Regions from separate parts of the Alloalcanivorax sp. C16-1 genome, predicted to be linked through region 2. Evidence: predicted binding sites of a transcription regulator. Region 2 holds the regulator's gene; the other holds the start of a gene.

Region 1 (8,724 bases), 230 kb from region 2:
TGTACCCAATCCCAGTGGCCGTCAAAGCGTCTTTCGAATTTTAAGGTGTTGCGTGCTTTGGTAACGCGAATGCCCCTTCTGGAGTCGCCGAATTTCCAATTTATCAATCGCTTTGACCTGATGCAGTTTAGTCTCAGGGCGTACCGCTTTGTTTGCCTGTCAGGTGGCTGAGAGGCATATAAAAAATTTGTGGTTATTTAATTGCGGCATCCTATAGAGTTAGCAAACAAACTATCGGGCCCAAGGAAGGCAGGCTCTGAAGCGTTTGTCGTAAAATCACAAAAACCTGGAGAACAATAATGAAAAAATATCACCTTTTGACCGGTGAAGGCGTGGAAGGACCCTATACGTCAACCGAGCTTGCACAGATGGAGGTCGATGCAACCACCTATATCAAGCCCGATAGTGAAGACGCTGAGTGGACAACCTGCGGAGCAGTTGAAGAGATCGGGGCGGTGATCACCGAGCGTTTTTCGGCTTCCGTTGAAAAGCTTGGCGCGCTTGGCGGTGACATGAGCGCGGCAGGGGCAATGCACTGGGGGCCGGCCAAGGCTGACATGTGCAAAAACAACGGACGGCGGCAATTCTCGGCGGTGCTCTGGGATATTCCTTGGGGAAAAAGCTGGGAAGATGCCTGCTGGGCAATGCCCAATACGATCAACGGCCACTACTTCGCAAGACCGAACCGCTGCATCAATAATGGCCAGATGTGGGGTGAGTGGGACGTGCCTGATGCCAGCTGCGGTGCGGCGGCCAGTGCTAACGTGGTGGTTTTTCAAAAGGCCAATGAACCGTTGAATCTGGGTCACTCGGGCTGGGGCTTTAAGCTCTCTAATGGGCAATGGTGTTATGGCGCCACCGAAATTTTCGGTGAACTGGTTGTCCAGCCCGGTGACTACAACGGCGTCTACATCCAGACCGGTTCAAAAGAGCAGATGTTCATGTCGTTCCGCACCGGAAACACACCGCATGTGTCGAATTGGCCCTATCAGTTCTACAAGGCGCTTATCGCTGGCAGTCCGAATGAAAACAATGGCCGGGCAATGGCCGAAAAGGTGAAGCAGGCGGGCTATTGGCTTAACGGCAATAACTGCATGAATCACACAATCAAGATCCTGAACGCTTACGCGGGAACGCCGATTGTCCCGGTCTCGGATGCGGGGACGCCGCAATACTGGGTGCCGAATTTCTGGTTCGCACAGATCAAGTCGAATGAGCGCTCCACCAGCGATCCATTCTAGTCGCCTCTCTTGGCCTCAGGCCCGGGCTGAGTGGTGTGGTTGAGCCCGGTCTTAAACGCAAAACGCCCCGGCGATGACCGGGGCGTTTTGCGTTGCGGGGTCTTGTGGAAAGCCCGCCGGTGTTACTTACGCTTCATGGAGTCGAAGAACTCGGCGTTGGTCTTGGTCTGCTTCATGCGGTCGATGAGGAATTCCACCGCGCCGATTTCGTCCATGGGGTGGAGTACCTTGCGCAGGATCCACATTTTCTGCAGCTCGTCTTCGCTGACCAGCCGTTCTTCGCGGCGGGTGCCGGAGCGCTTGATGTTCATGGCCGGGAACACGCGTTTCTCGGAGACCTTGCGGTCCAGGTGCAGTTCCATGTTGCCGGTGCCCTTGAACTCCTCGTAGATCACTTCGTCCATCTTGGAGCCGGTTTCCACCAGGGCGGTGGCGAGGATGGTCAGGCTGCCGCCTTCCTCGATGTTCCGGGCGGCGCCGAAGAAGCGCTTGGGTTTTTCCAGGGCGTGGGCGTCGACACCACCGGTGAGCACCTTGCCGGAGCTGGGCTGCACGGTGTTGTAGGCGCGCGCCAGGCGGGTGATGGAGTCGAGCAGAATCACCACGTCCTGTTTGTGTTCCACCAGCCGCTTGGCCTTCTCGATCACCATTTCGGCCACTTGCACGTGGCGGGCCGGCGGTTCGTCGAAGGTGGAAGCCACCACTTCACCGCGCACCGTGCGTGACATTTCCGTCACCTCTTCGGGGCGTTCGTCGATCAGCAGGACGATCAGGTGGGCTTCGGGGTTGTTGCGGGCGATGGAGTGGGCGATGTTCTGGAGGAGCATGGTTTTACCGGCTTTCGGCGGGGCGACGATCAGGCCCCGTTGGCCTTTGCCGATGGGCGCCACCAGGTCGATCACCCGGGAGGTGATGTCCTCGGTGGAGCCGTTGCCGATCTCCATGACGAAGCGTTCGGTGGGGAACAGCGGCGTCAGGTTTTCAAACAGAATCTTGTTCTTGGCGTTTTCCGGCTTGTCGGTGTTGATCTCGTTGACCTTGAGCATGGCGAAGTAGCGTTCGCCATCCTTGGGAGGCCGGATCTTGCCGGAAATGGTGTCGCCGGTGCGCAGGTTGAAGCGCCGGATCTGGCTGGGCGAGACGTAGATGTCGTCCGGACCGGCCAGGTAGGAGCCTTCCGCGGAGCGGAGAAAGCCGAACCCGTCCTGCAGGATCTCCAGAACCCCGTCACCGTAGATGTCGGAGCCGTTCTTGGCCGCCTTTTTGAGGATGGAGAAGATGACGTCCTGTTTGCGGGTTCGCGCCAGGTTCTCCAGGCCGAGTTCCTTGGCAATATCCAGCAGTTCGCCGATCGGCTTCTGTTTCAGTTCGGTAAGATTCATTGGAGTTTTACAGGGTGTCCAGAGATGAATTGACGGAATACACCATGGGGAGGTGTCTCGATGGTCCGATTTTCGGGGGCAGGTGCTCTGTCCGGCGCCGTGCCCTTATTTTGGCTGAAATCGCCCGGACCGGCCGGCCACGGAGGCGGCATGAAAGAGCCGGTTTGGATATGGCCTGACGCAATGAACGGGAACGATTAAAGATGTGACCCTTGCGAATCAGCGCGCGGCGGGGACCGGATTTCCCGGGTGCCGGCTGCGATGATTACCCCTGACCGAACATTGCCTTAACAATGCGGGCTTTGCAAACCCGATGGAAAACAAGGCGGAAAAACGGACGGATCAGGAATCCCTGCCAGAGGGGGCGAATACGCTGACTCGGGAATGTACCACCGGGTCGGGAGGCTGTCCAGCCCGCGCGGATGACCGGGTTCACGGTCTTCGCGGGCCGGGCAGCCACCGCCTGGAGCCGGCTCGCGTCAGAGCGTGCTGTCCAGGAAGGCGGTGAGCTGTGATTTGGAAAGCGCGCCCACCTTGGTGGCTTCCACGTCACCGTTTTTGAACACGGTAAGGGTGGGGATGCCGCGCACGCCGTATTTTCTCGGCGTTTCCGGGTTGTCGTCGATGTTCAGCTTGGCGATGGTCAGCTTATCCGCGTACTCACCGGAGATATCCTCCAGAATCGGCGCCACCATCTTGCAGGGGCCACACCAGGGCGCCCAGTAGTCCACCAGAACCGGACCGTCGGCTTTCAGGACTTTCTCCTCGAAATCCGCGTCGGTCACGTTGATAATCTCGCCGCTCATTGAATTCTCCTGCTAGGCTCGCGGGATTGTGAACACGCCATGGTGTCATGGCGGTGCAGAGGGCCATTAATATCAGGGTCTGGGGCGCGGATTTCAAGCGCGCCGGGCAATGGGGCCGACAGGGGTCGCCTATCGGGGGCGCCGGGCCGGGGACCGCCGAGGAGACGGTTTTGCGACAACCTGAACATCTGGCCGCCATCGATCTGGGGTCGAACAGCTTTCATATGGTGGTGGCCCGTCAGGCGCAGGGTGAGGTGCGCGTGCTGGAAAGCCTGTCGGAGAAGGTGCAGCTGGGCGCCGGCCTGGACCGCGACAACCGGCTGGACGAGGCGGCCCAGCAGCGCGCCCTGGACTGCCTGGCGCGCTTCGGCCAGCGGATCACCGGCATCCCCCGGGGCAATGTGCGCGTAGTGGGCACTAACACACTGCGCATGGCCCGTAACGCCAATCAGTTCATCGCCCGGGCCGAGGCCGTGCTGGGGCATGACATCGAGGTGGTGGCGGGGCGCGAGGAGGCCCGGCTGATCTACCTGGGGGTGGCCCACAGCCTGGCCGACGACGCCGGCGCCCGGCTGGTGGTGGACATCGGCGGCGGCTCCACGGAGCTGATCATCGGCGAACGGTTCGAGGCGGTGGAGACCGAGTCCCTGCACATGGGCTGCGTCAGCTACGGGCAGCGCTTCTTCCCGGAGGGGCGCATCACCGAGGCGGCGTTCCGTAAGGCGGTCACCGCCGCCCGCCAGGAAGTGCTCTCCATCGACGCCAACTACCGGCGGCTGGGCTGGGCCCAGGCGGTGGGCGCGTCGGGCACCGTCAAGGCCATCGCCCAGGTGTGCGAGGAGAACGGCTGGAGTGGCGAGGGCGTGTCCCTGGAGGGGCTCGACAAGGCGCGCCGCAAGGCGATCAAGGCCGGCAGCGTGGACGCTCTGGATCTGAAGGGCCTGCGCGACGACCGCAAACCGATCTTCGCCTCCGGCCTGGCGATCCTGCTGGGCATCTTCGAGCAGCTGGGCCTGGAGCGGATGCAGTTCTCCAACGGTGCCCTGCGCGAAGGGCTGCTCTACGACCTGCTTGGCCGCTTCAGCCATGAGGACGTGCGCGAGCGCAGCATCCAGGCATTGATGAACCGCCACCATGTGGAACGGGCCCAGGCGGAACGGGTGTGGGCCACCGCCCGGAGCCTCTATGAGCAGGTGGCGCCGGTCTGGCAACTGGAGGACGACGCGGCCCTGGACACCCTGCGCTGGGGGGCGCTGCTCCACGAAGTGGGGCTGGCGGTGTCGCACAGCCAGTTCCATAAGCACGGCGCCTATCTGGTGTCGAACTCCGACCTGCCCGGCTTCTCTCGCCAGGAGCAGCAGGGGGTGGCGCTGCTGGTGCGCGGCCATCGCCGCAAGCTGCCGCTGTCGGCACTGAACGATTGCCCCGAGGACGAGCAGCCGCGCTGGCTGCGGCTGTGCCTGATTCTGCGGTTGGCCTGCCGGTTGCACCATGCCCGCAACGACGGGCCGGTGCCGGCCCTGGGCCTGGCGGTGGACGGCCAGGCCCTGACCCTCTCATTCCCGGAAGGCTGGTTGGCGGAGCATCCGCTGACCCTGGCGGATCTGGAGCAGGAACAGGAGTATTTCCAGGCCGCGGATTACGCCCTCACGCTCCTGTAGGCAAACGCCCGTAGGAGCGGCCGGGTCAGCCGCCGGTCAGTTCTTCCAGCAGGACCTGCTGGGCCAGGAACGGCGCCTCGCCCTCCGCCGGCTGCAGCCGCGTGTAGGTGCCGTCCGGGTTCAACCGCCAGGCCTGGGCGTTGTCGCGCAGATAATAATCCAGGCCCTCGCGGAGGATGCGCTGCTTGAGCAGCGGGTCGTTCACCGGGAAGCAGGTTTCCACCCGGTTGAACAGATTGCGGTCCATCCAGTCGGCGCTGGAGCAGTACAGCAGATCCTCGCCGGCGTGATGGAAATGGTAGATGCGCGTGTGTTCCAGGAATCGGCCGATGATGGAGCGCACGCGGATGTTCTCCGACAGGCCCTCGATGCCCGGCCGCAGACAGCAGATACCGCGCACGATCAGATCGATCTCCACCCCAGCCTGACTGGCCCGGTACAGGGCCTGCATGATGCGGCCCTCGGTGAGCGAGTTGAACTTGGCGATGATGCGCGCCGGCTTGCCGGCCCGGGCCTGTTCGGTCTCGAAGTCGATCCAGCTGATCAGGCTCGGATGCAGGGTGAACGGCGAATGCTTCAGGTGCTTGAGGCGCGCCGCCTTGCCCATGCCGGTGAGCTCCTGAAAGATCTTGTGCACGTCCTGGCACAGCCCCTTTTCCGCCGTCATCAGACCATAGTCGGTGTAAATGCGCGTGGTCTTGGTGTGGTAGTTGCCGGTGCCCAGGTGCGCGTAGCGTTTGATGCCGTCCCCGTCGCGGCGTACCACCAGCAGCATCTTGGCGTGGGTTTTGTAGCCCACCACGCCGTACACCACCATGGCGCCGGCCTCCTGCAGCCGCCGGGCGCCTTCGATATTGGATTCCTCGTCGAAGCGCGCGCGCAGCTCCACCACCGCGGTCACTTCCTTGCCGTTGCGGGCGGCGGTTTCCAGATGGTCGAGGATCTCGGAGTTGGTGCCGGTGCGGTAGAGGGTCTGCTTGATGGCCAGCACCTTGGGGTCCCGGGCCGCCTCGGCGAGCAGATTGACCACCGGGCTGAAGCTCTCGAACGGGTGGTGCAGCAGGATGTCGCCCTGGTCGATGGCGTCGAACACGCTTTCGTGTTTCTTCAGCGCCGACGGTATTCGCGGGGTGAACGGCGCGTAGTGCAGCCGGGGCCGGTTGACGCTGGTGAACATGCGCGCCAGGTTCACCGGGCCGTTTACTTCATAGGCGTCCTGGGCGGTGAGCTCGAACTGCTCCAGCAGGTAGTCCACCAGGTGGCGGGGGCAGTTGTCCGCCACTTCCAGCCGCACCTCGTCGCCGTAGCGCCGTGACAGCAGCTCGCCCTTGAGGGCGCTGGCCAGGTCCTCGGCGTCCTCGTCCACTTCCAGATCGGCGTTGCGGGTGACCCGGAACTGGTAGCAGCCGGTGGCGCTCATGCCCGGGAACAGGTCGCTGACGTGGGCGTGGATCATCGACGACAAAAAGATGAAGTTGTCGTTGCCGTTCTCGCAGATGTGCGCCGGCAGCCGGATCAGACGCGGCAGCGAGCGCGGCGCCGGCACGATGGCCAGGCCGGTGGACCGGCCAAAGGCGTCCTTGCCGTCCAGCGGCACGATGAAGTTGAGGCTCTTGTTCACCAGCCGCGGGAACGGGTGGGCCGGGTCCAGGGCGATCGGCGTCAGCACCGGATAGACCTGCTCGCGGAAATACCGTTTCACCCACTCCGCCTGGCGCCGGGTCCAGTGCTCCCGACGCAGAAAGTGCACCCCTTCCTCGGCCAGGGCCGGCAGCAGAATGTCCTGCAGAATGTGGTACTGGCGCTGCACCGCCTCGTGGGTGACGCGGGCGATTTCGTCGAGGATCTCCTGGGCCAGCATGCCGTCCGGGCCCGGTTGCCCGGTGCCGGTTTCCAGCCGGTTCTTCAGCCCGGCCACGCGGATCTCGAAGAACTCGTCCATGTTGGACGAGAAAATCAGCAGAAAATTGAGCCGCTCCATCAACGGATGGTGCTCGTCCATGGCCTGTTCCAGCACCCGCAGGTTGAACTGCAGCAGGCTTAGCTCGCGGTTGATGTAGTAGTCGTGATTGTCCAAGTCGATGGCATGGTGGTGGTTGGCGATGTGATTCATGGCGTGATCCCGGCCCGGACGCGAAAGAGCCTCCATTCCATGACATTACTGTGACAGAGGCATGACAGGGCGGCGCCTTGGCCAGAGTACCGCAGTGGAAGCCCGGCGGGGAGGGCTTCCATGCCTGCGAATGATACGTATAATGCGAACCATTCTTGTTTGCCTTAAAGTCCGGAGTAATTCTATGCAATTGTTGCCAATCGGCGGCGGCCGTGGTTTCGTCGTGGGCGCCTTTTTGACCCTGGGTGGCGCCCTCTGGGCACCGACCGCGCTGGCCCAGTCCCCCAGCGGCACCGTGGCGCCGGTGGAAGTGGAAGAAGAAGCCCCCAAGGAAACCTATATCACCGCCGACGAACCCGCCGACGCCGGCAAGCTGAAGGTGGCCGCCGAGCGTCAGCCCTTCGCGATCACCGTCATCGATCAAGAGTTCTTCCAGGACACCGGCGTCAAGAACATCCAGGACGCGCTGCAATACAGCTCCGGCGTTTACTCGGGCAGTTTTGGCTTCGACACCCGCGGCGATTCCGCCAAGATCCGTGGCCTCAATCCGACCCTGTACATCGACGGCCTGCGCGCCTCCTACGGCTCCTACAACAGCGTGCGCCCGAATACCTTCGGGCTTTCCAAAATCGAAGTTCTGAAGGGCCCGTCCTCGGTGTTGTACGGCCAGGCGGACCTGGGTGGCATCATCAACGGCGTTTCCAAACTGCCGAAGCCGGTCAAGGAAGGCTATCTCAACGCCCAGGCAGGTTCCTACGACCGCAAGCAGATCGCCGCCGACATCACCGGCCCCCTGTCCGAGGACGGCAAGCTGCTGTATCGGCTGGTGGCTTTGAAGCGGGACAGCGGCACCCAGGTGGATTATGTGGACGACAATGGTTACGTCTTCGCGCCGTCCATCACCTGGCTGCCCACCGACGACACCACGGTGAGCCTGCTGTTCAACAGCCAGCAGAACGACGGCGCGGTGTCCGCCCAGTTCCTGCCGTCCCGGGGCACCATCGATCCGGGCCCTCTGGGTGACATCGGCTCGGAAACCTTCGTCGGCGAACCGGGCTGGGACCGTTACGATCGCCGCAAGGACGAGGTGACGCTGTTCGTGGATCACCGCCTCAACAGCGAATGGTCGCTGGGCTTTACCGGCCGCTACACCGAAACCGAAACCGAGACCCGCGAGCACTGGGCCACCATCTCGCCGACCTACCCGCTGGCCGACGGCACCATCGCGCGCACCATTTACATGAGCGACAAGGGCACCGAGATCACCAACTTTGATGTTCGCCTGGAAGGTGACGTTCTGTTGGGGCCCACCCGTCATAACGTGGTGTTCGGGGTCGACCGTCAGGACGCGCTGTGGACCGAGGACAACAGCTTCACCGGCGCCGGCACCGACCTGAACGTCTATGACCCGCAGTACGGCAACGTCAACTACGCGGTGCTCGATCCGCAGGACGCCAACGACAACGAGATTAAACAGAACGGTATCTATGTGATCGATCATATGGAGATCGATCGGGTGGT
Region 2 (8,724 bases):
CGGGCTGTTCTGGCTGCGCCGGGAGATTTTCGGCGACGCCTGGCGGGCCCTGCCGGCCGGCGCCCTGCGCCAGGTGGCGCCGATGCTGCGGCTGCTGGCGGTGAACCGGGACATCTTTCTGCGCAGCCTGGCCCTGCTCAGCGTGTTTTTCTTCTTCACCGCCCAGGGCGCCCGGCTGGGCGACACGGTGCTGGCCGCCAACGCGGTGCTGATTACCTTCCTGCTGCTGCTCAGCAATACCCTGGACGGCTTCGCCAACGCCGCCGAGGCGCTGGTGGGCGACGCCACCGGGCGCCACGACCGCCGGCAGCTGGACGCGGCGGTGCGCGCCACCGGCCGCTGGACCCTGGTGGTGGCGCTTTTGGCGCTGGCCGGCTTCGCGCTGGGCGGCGCGCCGCTGATCCGCCTGCTCACCGACCTGCCGGCGGTGCGTGACACCGCCATCCACTACCTGCCCTGGATGCTGCTGCTGCCGCTCACCGCCAGCGCCGGCTTCTGGCTGGACGGGGTGTTCGTGGGCGCCACCCTGGCGCCGCAAATGCGCAACACCATGATCCTGGCCACGGTGCTGTTCTTCCCCGTGTGGTGGCTGACCCGGGACTGGGACAACCATGGCCTGTGGCTGGCCATGAACGTGTGGATGGCCAGCCGGGGGGTGCTGATGGCGCTGGTGTGGCGGCGGGTTCGCGGCTAACCGGGACGGTGATAACCTGACCGGGCATTGATCCTCACCACGGACTTCGGAGTCGCCCATGGACAAGGCCCTTACCCGTTTCTCCCTGCTTACCCTGGTCGCCGCGATCACCGCCGGCGCGGCGTGCACCACCATGGCTTCCAGCGAACAGGCCTGGCAAACCTTCCGCGCCGACGTGGAACGCGGCTGCCGGGCCGCCGCCGAAGAAGGCGGCTTTGAGGTGGAGACGGTGACGGTGGACCCGTTCGGCTCACAAAGTTATGGCCTGGCCCGGCTTATCGGTCACGAGAACGGCCAGGACCGCCAGCAGCTGCTGTGCGCCTATGACAAGCAGCGCCGGCAAGCGGAAGTGGGCACGCCCATGGCGATCGACCCCGGCGCCTAGCTCTTTGCCCCGGCACCTTGCCGGCTATGGACCGGCGCGGGCGGGCGCCTCTGCCGCCTGCCAGCCGGCTCAGCGGCTCAGCGGCTCAGCGGCTCAGGGCGCCGTCTTCCTGCAGCCGTTTGGCCAGGTCGCCGGCGAAGCCGCGCACCGCGTTGGCCAGGCTGGTGGGGTTGATCACCCGGGACTGGGCCTGCCACACCGGGCTGTCCCGGCCCACCTGATAGAGCGTGCTTTGCAGGTAGTAGTCGCGGTTTTCCACGTAGTAGCCGGGGGAATAGACGGTGTCGTAGCCGGCGCCCAGGGACGGGCCGTAGCCCTGATTGAGGCGGGGCGGCACATAGTCGGCGCGCACTTCGGCCTTCAGGAAGGACACTGCCAGCACGCCGTCGGCGCCGCTGCGGTCCACCGCCTTTTCCACGCGCCGGCGCAGGTCGTCGCCGTCGGCGGCGCCTTCCAACCGGCGGTGGGCCAGGTACACATGGCGCACCCGGTCGCGCAGGGCCTCGCCCAGGGCGTTCTCCACCGCCACCCGGTCCTGGTCATCGTTGATCAGGGCGATCACGAACAGGCTTTCGAAGCGCGGCTGCGCGGCGTCCGGCGTGTTCCAGCCGGACACCACCTCGGTGGGGGTGGCGCAGCCGGCCAGGGCGAGAGCGAGGGCCAGGGAGAAAAGTATCGAAACGGTGCGTCGCGGCGCGGTCATGGGGCATCCTTTCGGTTGGCGGGGGAAAATCCGTATCCCCATGCTAACCGGCCCGGCCGGTGACGCAACCGACACGGATCAAGACCCGGGGCGGTCAGGCCTTGCCGGCGATGAATTTCATCAGCGTCATGAACCACATCAGGTGGCCCGGGTCGCCCTCCACCTTGATGTCACCGGCCTGCATGCCTTCCATGAAGGCCATCTGGTTCTTGCCGGACGCCTTGAGGGTACGAAACGCGTAGTCCGCGTCCTTGAAGTTGAGCGTCACCGACGGGGTCGGGTGCAGGCCACCCTTGCTGGCCACATGCCCCGGCCGGAAGTGGTACCAGCGGGCGGCGCGCCCGTTGAAGGTGCGCCACTGCATCACCACGTCACGATGCTCGAGCTGTTTGCGAAAGCCCGGGTGGCGGCGGGCCAGCCAGGCCAGCCGCCAACCCAAAACCAGCAGGATCAAACGGAATTTCATCGGGTCTCCAGCCGGCCGCCGTCAGGGCATCAGCGCGGGCAGTTCCTTGTTGAGTTTGAGCTTTTCCTTAACCGCTTCGCCGGTGAGGGCGTAGCCGCGCAGGGCGCCTTCCTGATCGCGGAACAGGGCCTGCACGTCGTTGCCGTCGGCCTGGATGTCCCATTCACCGTCCAGTTCTTCCGGCGGCGGGCACACCACCACCGGGCAGGCCGGGGTCTTGATGGTCACCGGCATCACGCCGTAGCTCACCGGGGTGGGCTCGCCGGCCAGGGTTTTGGCCAGGGCCCGGGCGCCGGCCATCAGCGGCAGCACGTAGGGCAGCACATGGCCTTCCACCTCGGCGCAGTCACCCAGGGCATAGACGTTGTCGGCGCTGGTGCGCAGGGTACGGTCGGTGAGGATGCCACGGTTGGTGCGCAGGCCGGCGTCCTTGGCGATGTCGATGCGCGGCCGCAGGCCGATGGCGGACAGCACCAGGTCGGATTTCAGGTGGGTGCCGTCGGACAGCTCGGTGACCAGGCCGGCGCCGTCCCGGTCGTGGTGCACCGCTTTGGCCAGCGGGCCGAAATGAAACGTCACGCCCAGGCTTTCCAGGCCGCGCCCCACGGCGGCGGAGGCCGGCTCCGGCAACAGCATGGGCAGGCAGCGGCCCAGGGGTTCCACCAGGTTTACCTGGAAGCCGCCGTTGGACAGGTCGTTGGCGAACTCGCAGCCAATCAGGCCGCCGCCCAGAATGGTGACGCTCTTCTTGCCGTCCAGGGCCTGGCGGAAGCGGGCGTAATCCATCAGGTCGTTGACCGAGAACACCTCGCCCACCGCGTCGCCTTCCAGCGGCGGCGTCCAGGTGTCGGCACCCAGGGCCAGCACCAGGGCGCTGTAATCCAGGTGGTCGTCCGGCAGCAGCACCCGTTGCTTGTCGGTGTCGATGCCGGCCACGTGGACGCCGGTGCGCACGGTAACGTTGAACTGCTCGGCCACCTGCTCCGGCGTGGCCATGGCCAGGTCGTCGGCGCTTTTTTCCTTGGTGAAGCCGGTGGAGAGCATGGGCTTGGAGTAGTTGCGCCCGTCGTCGGCGGTGAGCACCACCACCGGCGTTTCCTTGTCCAGCTTGCGGAATTCCTTGACCGTGTTGAAACCGGCCAGGCCGGATCCGATAACGACGATGGGGTTCATGGCGGGTCCTGGGTCATCTTGCGGTGAGTGGCGAACAGAAAAACGGGCCGGGGTGGTTCAGATTTCGATCATCTCGAAGTCTTCCTTGCCCACGCCGCAGTCCGGGCACACCCAGTCTTCCGGCACATCTTCCCATTTGGTACCGGGCTCGATGCCTTCCTCGGGCAGGCCTTCTTCTTCATCGTAGATGAAGCCGCACACCACGCATTCCCATTTCTTCATGCTTAAACCTCGTTTCGTCGGAAGCCGGGCCCGGGTAGACGGGCCGTTCCAGGGGCCCGCTAACGTAGCCACGGCCGCCGTAAAAATCAATGACAGTGGATAATGGCACCTTTGCCGGGCGGCCATGCCGCGCCGCCCCGTGGGGGTAAGCAGGGTTCGTGCCGACCCTTGATCGAACGGTCATCCTGGGCCATAGTCCCCGCGCCCGCCGCGATTGAGCGAACACCATGCCCGATACCGCCCTGCGCGCCGATACCCGCTGGCGCGCCCAGGAACGCCTTGTTCTGCCTCCCCTGATCCGTGATTGGCTGGCGGACCCCGGTTCGCTGACCGCCCGGCTGCGCCGCCACGGTCCATTCCGGGTAGCCCCGCGTGATGGCGCCATCGAACGCCCGACCCTGGAAGAGCAGGCCCAGCTGGGGCGCATCGGTCGCCAGTACGCCCTGATCCGCGAAGTGACTCTGTATGTCCACGAGCAGCCGGTGGTGGAAGCGCGCAGCGTGCTGCCGCTGGCCACCCTGGCCAACGCCAACCGCAGCCTGGGCCATATGGGCAGCCGTTCCCTGGGCAGCGAGCTGTACCGCCGGCCCCTGGCGCACCGCGATCAGGTGTGGGTGCGCTTCGGCCTCAGCCCCACTGGCCAGGGGCCCTGTTGGGGGCGACAATCCCGGTTCGTGAAGCGTGGCCGGCCGCTGCTGGTGGCCGAGCACTTTCTGCCCGCGCTGTGGGAACTGATAAGGGACTGACCTATGCTCGCCTTCGTGGAGCACCGCTGGCCCTCGCTGTGGCCCTGGATTCAGCTGATGCGGCTGGACCGGCCGATCGGCAGCATGCTGCTGATGTGGCCCACGCTGTGGGCCCTGTGGATCGCCGGCGACGGGACCCCCAGCCTCAAGCACATCGTGATTTTCGTGCTCGGTGTCTATGTGATGCGCGCCGCCGGCTGCGTGATCAACGATTTCGCCGACCGCGACTTCGACGGCCACGTGACGCGCACCCGGGAGCGGCCGCTGGCCACCGGCGCACTGAGCGTCAAACAGGCGCTGCTGCTGTTCTGCGGCCTGGGCCTGCTGGCCTTCGTGCTGGTGCTGTTCCTGAACCGCTTCACCCTGCTGCTGTCGTTCGGCGGCCTGGCCCTGGCCATGCTCTATCCCTTCACCAAGCGCTTCACCTATCTGCCACAACTGTTTTTGGGCGCCGCCTTCAGCTGGGCGATTCCCATGGCGTTCGCGGCGGAGACCGGCGCCGTGCCCGAGATCGCCTGGCTGCTGTTCGTCACCAACCTGCTGTGGACGGTGGGCTACGACACCGAGTACGCCATGTGCGACCGGGAGGACGACCTCAAGATCGGCGTGAAGAGCACCGCCATCCTGTTCGGCGACCTGGACCGGCTGATGGTGGGCGTGCTGCAGGCGCTGACCCTGGTGGCGCTGTGGCTGGTGGGCCAGCGGCTGGGGCTGAGCGGGCCCTGGTACCTGGGCCTGGCCGGCATGGCGGCCGGATTCGTGCACCAGCAGTGGCGCATCCGCTACCGCCAGCCGGGGCCGTGCTTTCAGGCGTTTCTCAGCAACCACTGGGCCGGCGCCAGTGTGTTCGCCGGCCTTTATTTTCATTACCTGATCAGCGCCTGAAAAGGTGCTAATTTGTCATCAGGATGTCATAAAAAGGCAATCTAATAGGGGCACTTCAACGGGAAAACCCAGAGAACGCCAATATGTCCCGCAACCGCATTCTGATCGTCGACGATGAACCCGCCATCCGCGAAATGGTGGCGGTGGCCCTGGAATTGGCCGATTTCGATGTGCTGGAGGCCGAGAACGCCCAGCGCGCCCATGAACGCATCGTCGATGAACGCCCCGACCTGGTCCTGCTGGACTGGATGCTGCCCTCGGTGAGCGGTATCGAGCTGGCGCGTCGCCTCAAGCGCGAGGACGCCACCGCCGAGGTGCCGATCATCATGCTCACGGCCAAGAGCGAGGAAGACAACAAGATCCAGGGCCTGGACGTGGGCGCCGACGATTACATCACCAAGCCGTTTTCCACCCGCGAGCTGATTTCGCGGATCAAGGCGGTGCTGCGCCGGTCCTCGGCGGCGGCGGCGGAGAAGGCCATCGATGTGGAGGGGCTGTGTCTGGATCCGGTGAGCCATCGCATCAGCGCCCATGGCGATCCGGTGGACATGGGCCCCACCGAGTACCGGCTGCTGGAGTTCTTCATGAGCCATCAGGAGCGCGCCTATTCCCGGACCCAGTTGCTGGATCAGGTGTGGGGGGCGAACGTGTACGTGGAGGATCGCACCATCGATGTGCATATCCGGCGGTTGCGCAAGGCGTTGGCGCCGCATGGGTTTGACGGGTTTATTCAGACGGTGCGGGGGACGGGTTATCGGTTCTCGGTGAAGACCAGCCAGGCTTCGTAACTCCAGATTGAGGGGCGCGGGAAGAGCAGGCCCGGTCCCGGACACGCCGCGAGTACATCCTTGTAGGCTCGAGCTGGCCATCCCTGGCCAGCTACGGTCCGGGACCGGGCCTGCTCTTCCCGCTTCGCGTTAACCGCCGTGACGCCTTGCTGGTTTGGGGTTAGTGTGCGGTTAGGTATTTTGAGACGTTTTTCATGAAGCATCCCTCCGGTATGCGGGCCAGTCTGGCCAAGGAAGTGAATCGGATTCTGATTCTGGTGGCGGCCGGGGTGGCGTTGTGTGTGTTGTGGCGCAGTGTGTGGCCGTTGGTGGCGGTGCTGGGGTTGTACATTGTGTGGAGCACGCGGCAGTTGTTCGCGTTGTACGTGTGGCTGGTGCGCGAGGAGCATACCGATCCGCCGGACAGCGTGGGGCTGTGGGGCGAGTTCTATACCCGGCTGGAGCATCTGTTCCGCCAGGAGCGGCGGGCGCAGGACAACCTGCAGGGCATCATCCAGCGGGCCCAGGCGTCGGTGAACGCCCTGGAGGACGTGGTGGTGATGATCGACCGCCATGGTCATCTGGAGTATTGGAACCACGCCGCCGAGCGGCATCTGGGGTTTCGGCCGGATAAGGATCTGGGCCAGCCGCTGACCAACCTGATGCGCCATCCGCGCTTTACCGATTACCTCAGCCAGGGGCGCTTCAACGAGCCGCTGGAAATTCCTTCCCCGGTCAACGACAGCCGCATTCTGCAGTTCCGGATCACCGAGTTCGGCGAGGGGGATCAGTTGATCCTGGCGCGGGATATGACCCGGCTTCATCACCTGGAAGAGATGCGCAAGGACTTCGTGGCCAACGTGAGCCACGAACTGAAAACGCCGCTGACCGTGCTCAAGGGGTATCTGGAGACGCTGCAGGATACGGTGCCGGAGGAGCAGACCCGGTTACGCCGGGCGCTGCAGCAGATGAGTACGCAAAGCCACCGCATGGAGGCGCTGGTCAACGATCTGCTGCTGCTGTCACGGTTGGAGAACACCAAGGCGGACAACACCGGTCAGGCGGTGGCGGTGCACGGCATGCTGCACCGCATGCGCGAGAGTGCCCTGGCGCTGATGCCGGAGAAACACCACCGGATCACGCTGACCGTACCGGAGGACGCGCGGCTGCTGGCCAATCCGGCGGAGCTGGAAAGCGCCTTCGGCAATCTGATCACCAACGCGGTGAAGTACACCCCGGCGGAGGGCCACATTCATATCCAGTGGTGGCGCGACGACCAGGGCGGGCATTTGTCGGTGACCGACGACGGCGTGGGCATCGACCCGCAGCACATTCCGCGCCTTACCGAGCGCTTCTACCGGCCGGACAACAGCCGCGTCACCCAGACCGGCGGTACCGGGCTGGGGCTGGCCATCGTCAAACACGTGATGCTGCGCCACGACGGCAAGCTGGAAATCCAGAGCGCCCTGGGCAAGGGCAGCACTTTCACCTGCCACTTTCCGCCGGCCCGGCTGGTGGACAAGCCCGCCGTGGCGAACACCTGACGCACCCGATCATCGACCACCGCCGTAGCAGCGGCCGGGCGGCATTCCGCTTAAGCCGCGATCAGTAGTGCGGGGGCGGCGCGTCCTGGATGCGCAGGGCCGCCAGCTCTTCACCCTGTTCCACCACCCGGTCGACCAGTTTGCGGCAGGCGGTTTCCAGCTCGTCCAGCTTGCGCTGCTGGTCGGCGACCACCTGGTTAAGGCTGGCCACCAGATCTTCCTGGTAGGCCAGCTTGGTTTCGATATCGAGAAAACGGTCTTCGCTCATGGCACCTCCTGAACCGGAGCGGCAGTATAGCGCTCCACCGCCTGGCGCTACACGGCGCCGGCCAGCACCGACTGCGCCAAATCCAGCGGGTCCTCTTCCAGCCAGTCCAGCTGCCCGTCCAGCGACAGTTGCGACAGGCCATGGACCAGCGCCCAGGCGCGCAGGGCCGCGCGGGTGACCCGGGCCGGCTCCGGCGCCTCGCCGGGCCAGCCCCGCACCACCGCCTGACGCAGGGCCTCGAAGGACGCCCGGGACGCCTCGCTCAATTCATCACCGCGCCGGTGCGGCGGAATCACGCTGAACATCAGCCCGAACAGAGCCGGATGCTGGTGGGCGAAGCGGATATAGCTGCGCCCGGCGGCCAGCAGCTGGTCACCGTCGGCGGCGCGGGCCTCCGCGTCCTGCTGGGCGGCGCTGAGGCGCCGGAACCCTTCCGACGCCAGCGCCTGCAGCAGCGCCTCCTTGTTGGCGAAATGCCGGTAACTGGCATTGGCGGTGACGCCCACCCGACGGGCCAGTTCGCGGAGACTGAAGCCGTTGTCGCCATTCTCCGACAGCAGCGCCAGGCCTTCTTCCACCAGGGCGCGGCGCAGGTCGCCGTGGTGATAGCGGGCGGCTGGCATTTTCGTTGATGAGGGCACCGTGCAACTTCCTTCCGTTCGTATGTTTACAACATACACATGAGGTCACGGGGAGCCCAGCGTTGCGCGCTTGATTTAAGCCCCTGCCGCCGCTAAGGTTATCGCCGTCTTGGGGGAGTAGTCGCCGGGCCACCCCGCCCTGACGGTCGTCAACATATTTGCGCCTCAATGCGCATGGCGGCCGTGTCCCGCACGCGAAGCCTTTCGCGCCGCGGTATCGACGAGACCTG

The links. The regulator PhoB, encoded in region 2, activates phosphate uptake and scavenging genes when phosphate is short. The targets are predictions, from matches to a motif close to TGTCATANNNNTGTCANA.
Region 1: the regulator PhoB is predicted to act here: its motif matches at 7,253-7,270, upstream of ppk1 (polyphosphate kinase 1).

What each region holds. Positions count from the first base shown of each region.
Region 1 covers NZ_JBKFTK010000001.1:1,378,471-1,387,194, forward strand. Annotated here, with positions in the region: gene ACLD0W_RS06595 (hypothetical protein) at 300-1,241, shown strand; gene rho (transcription termination factor Rho) at 1,364-2,623, opposite strand; gene trxA (thioredoxin TrxA) at 3,103-3,429, opposite strand; gene ppx (exopolyphosphatase) at 3,600-5,090, shown strand; gene ppk1 (polyphosphate kinase 1) at 5,116-7,203, opposite strand; gene ACLD0W_RS06620 (TonB-dependent siderophore receptor) at 7,388-8,724, shown strand, end outside.
Region 2 covers NZ_JBKFTK010000001.1:1,146,498-1,155,221, reverse strand. Annotated here, with positions in the region: gene ACLD0W_RS05495 (MATE family efflux transporter) at 1-694, shown strand, start outside; gene ACLD0W_RS05490 (hypothetical protein) at 753-1,079, shown strand; gene ACLD0W_RS05485 (hypothetical protein) at 1,165-1,782, opposite strand; gene ACLD0W_RS05480 (hypothetical protein) at 1,877-2,248, opposite strand; gene ACLD0W_RS05475 (NAD(P)/FAD-dependent oxidoreductase) at 2,270-3,421, opposite strand; gene rd (rubredoxin) at 3,479-3,643, opposite strand; gene ACLD0W_RS05465 (chorismate--pyruvate lyase family protein) at 3,871-4,389, shown strand; gene ubiA (4-hydroxybenzoate octaprenyltransferase) at 4,393-5,274, shown strand; gene phoB (phosphate regulon transcriptional regulator PhoB) at 5,358-6,062, shown strand; gene phoR (phosphate regulon sensor histidine kinase PhoR) at 6,275-7,585, shown strand; gene ACLD0W_RS05445 (SlyX family protein) at 7,647-7,853, opposite strand; gene ACLD0W_RS05440 (TetR/AcrR family transcriptional regulator) at 7,901-8,494, opposite strand; yybP-ykoY riboswitch at 8,595-8,724, shown strand, end outside.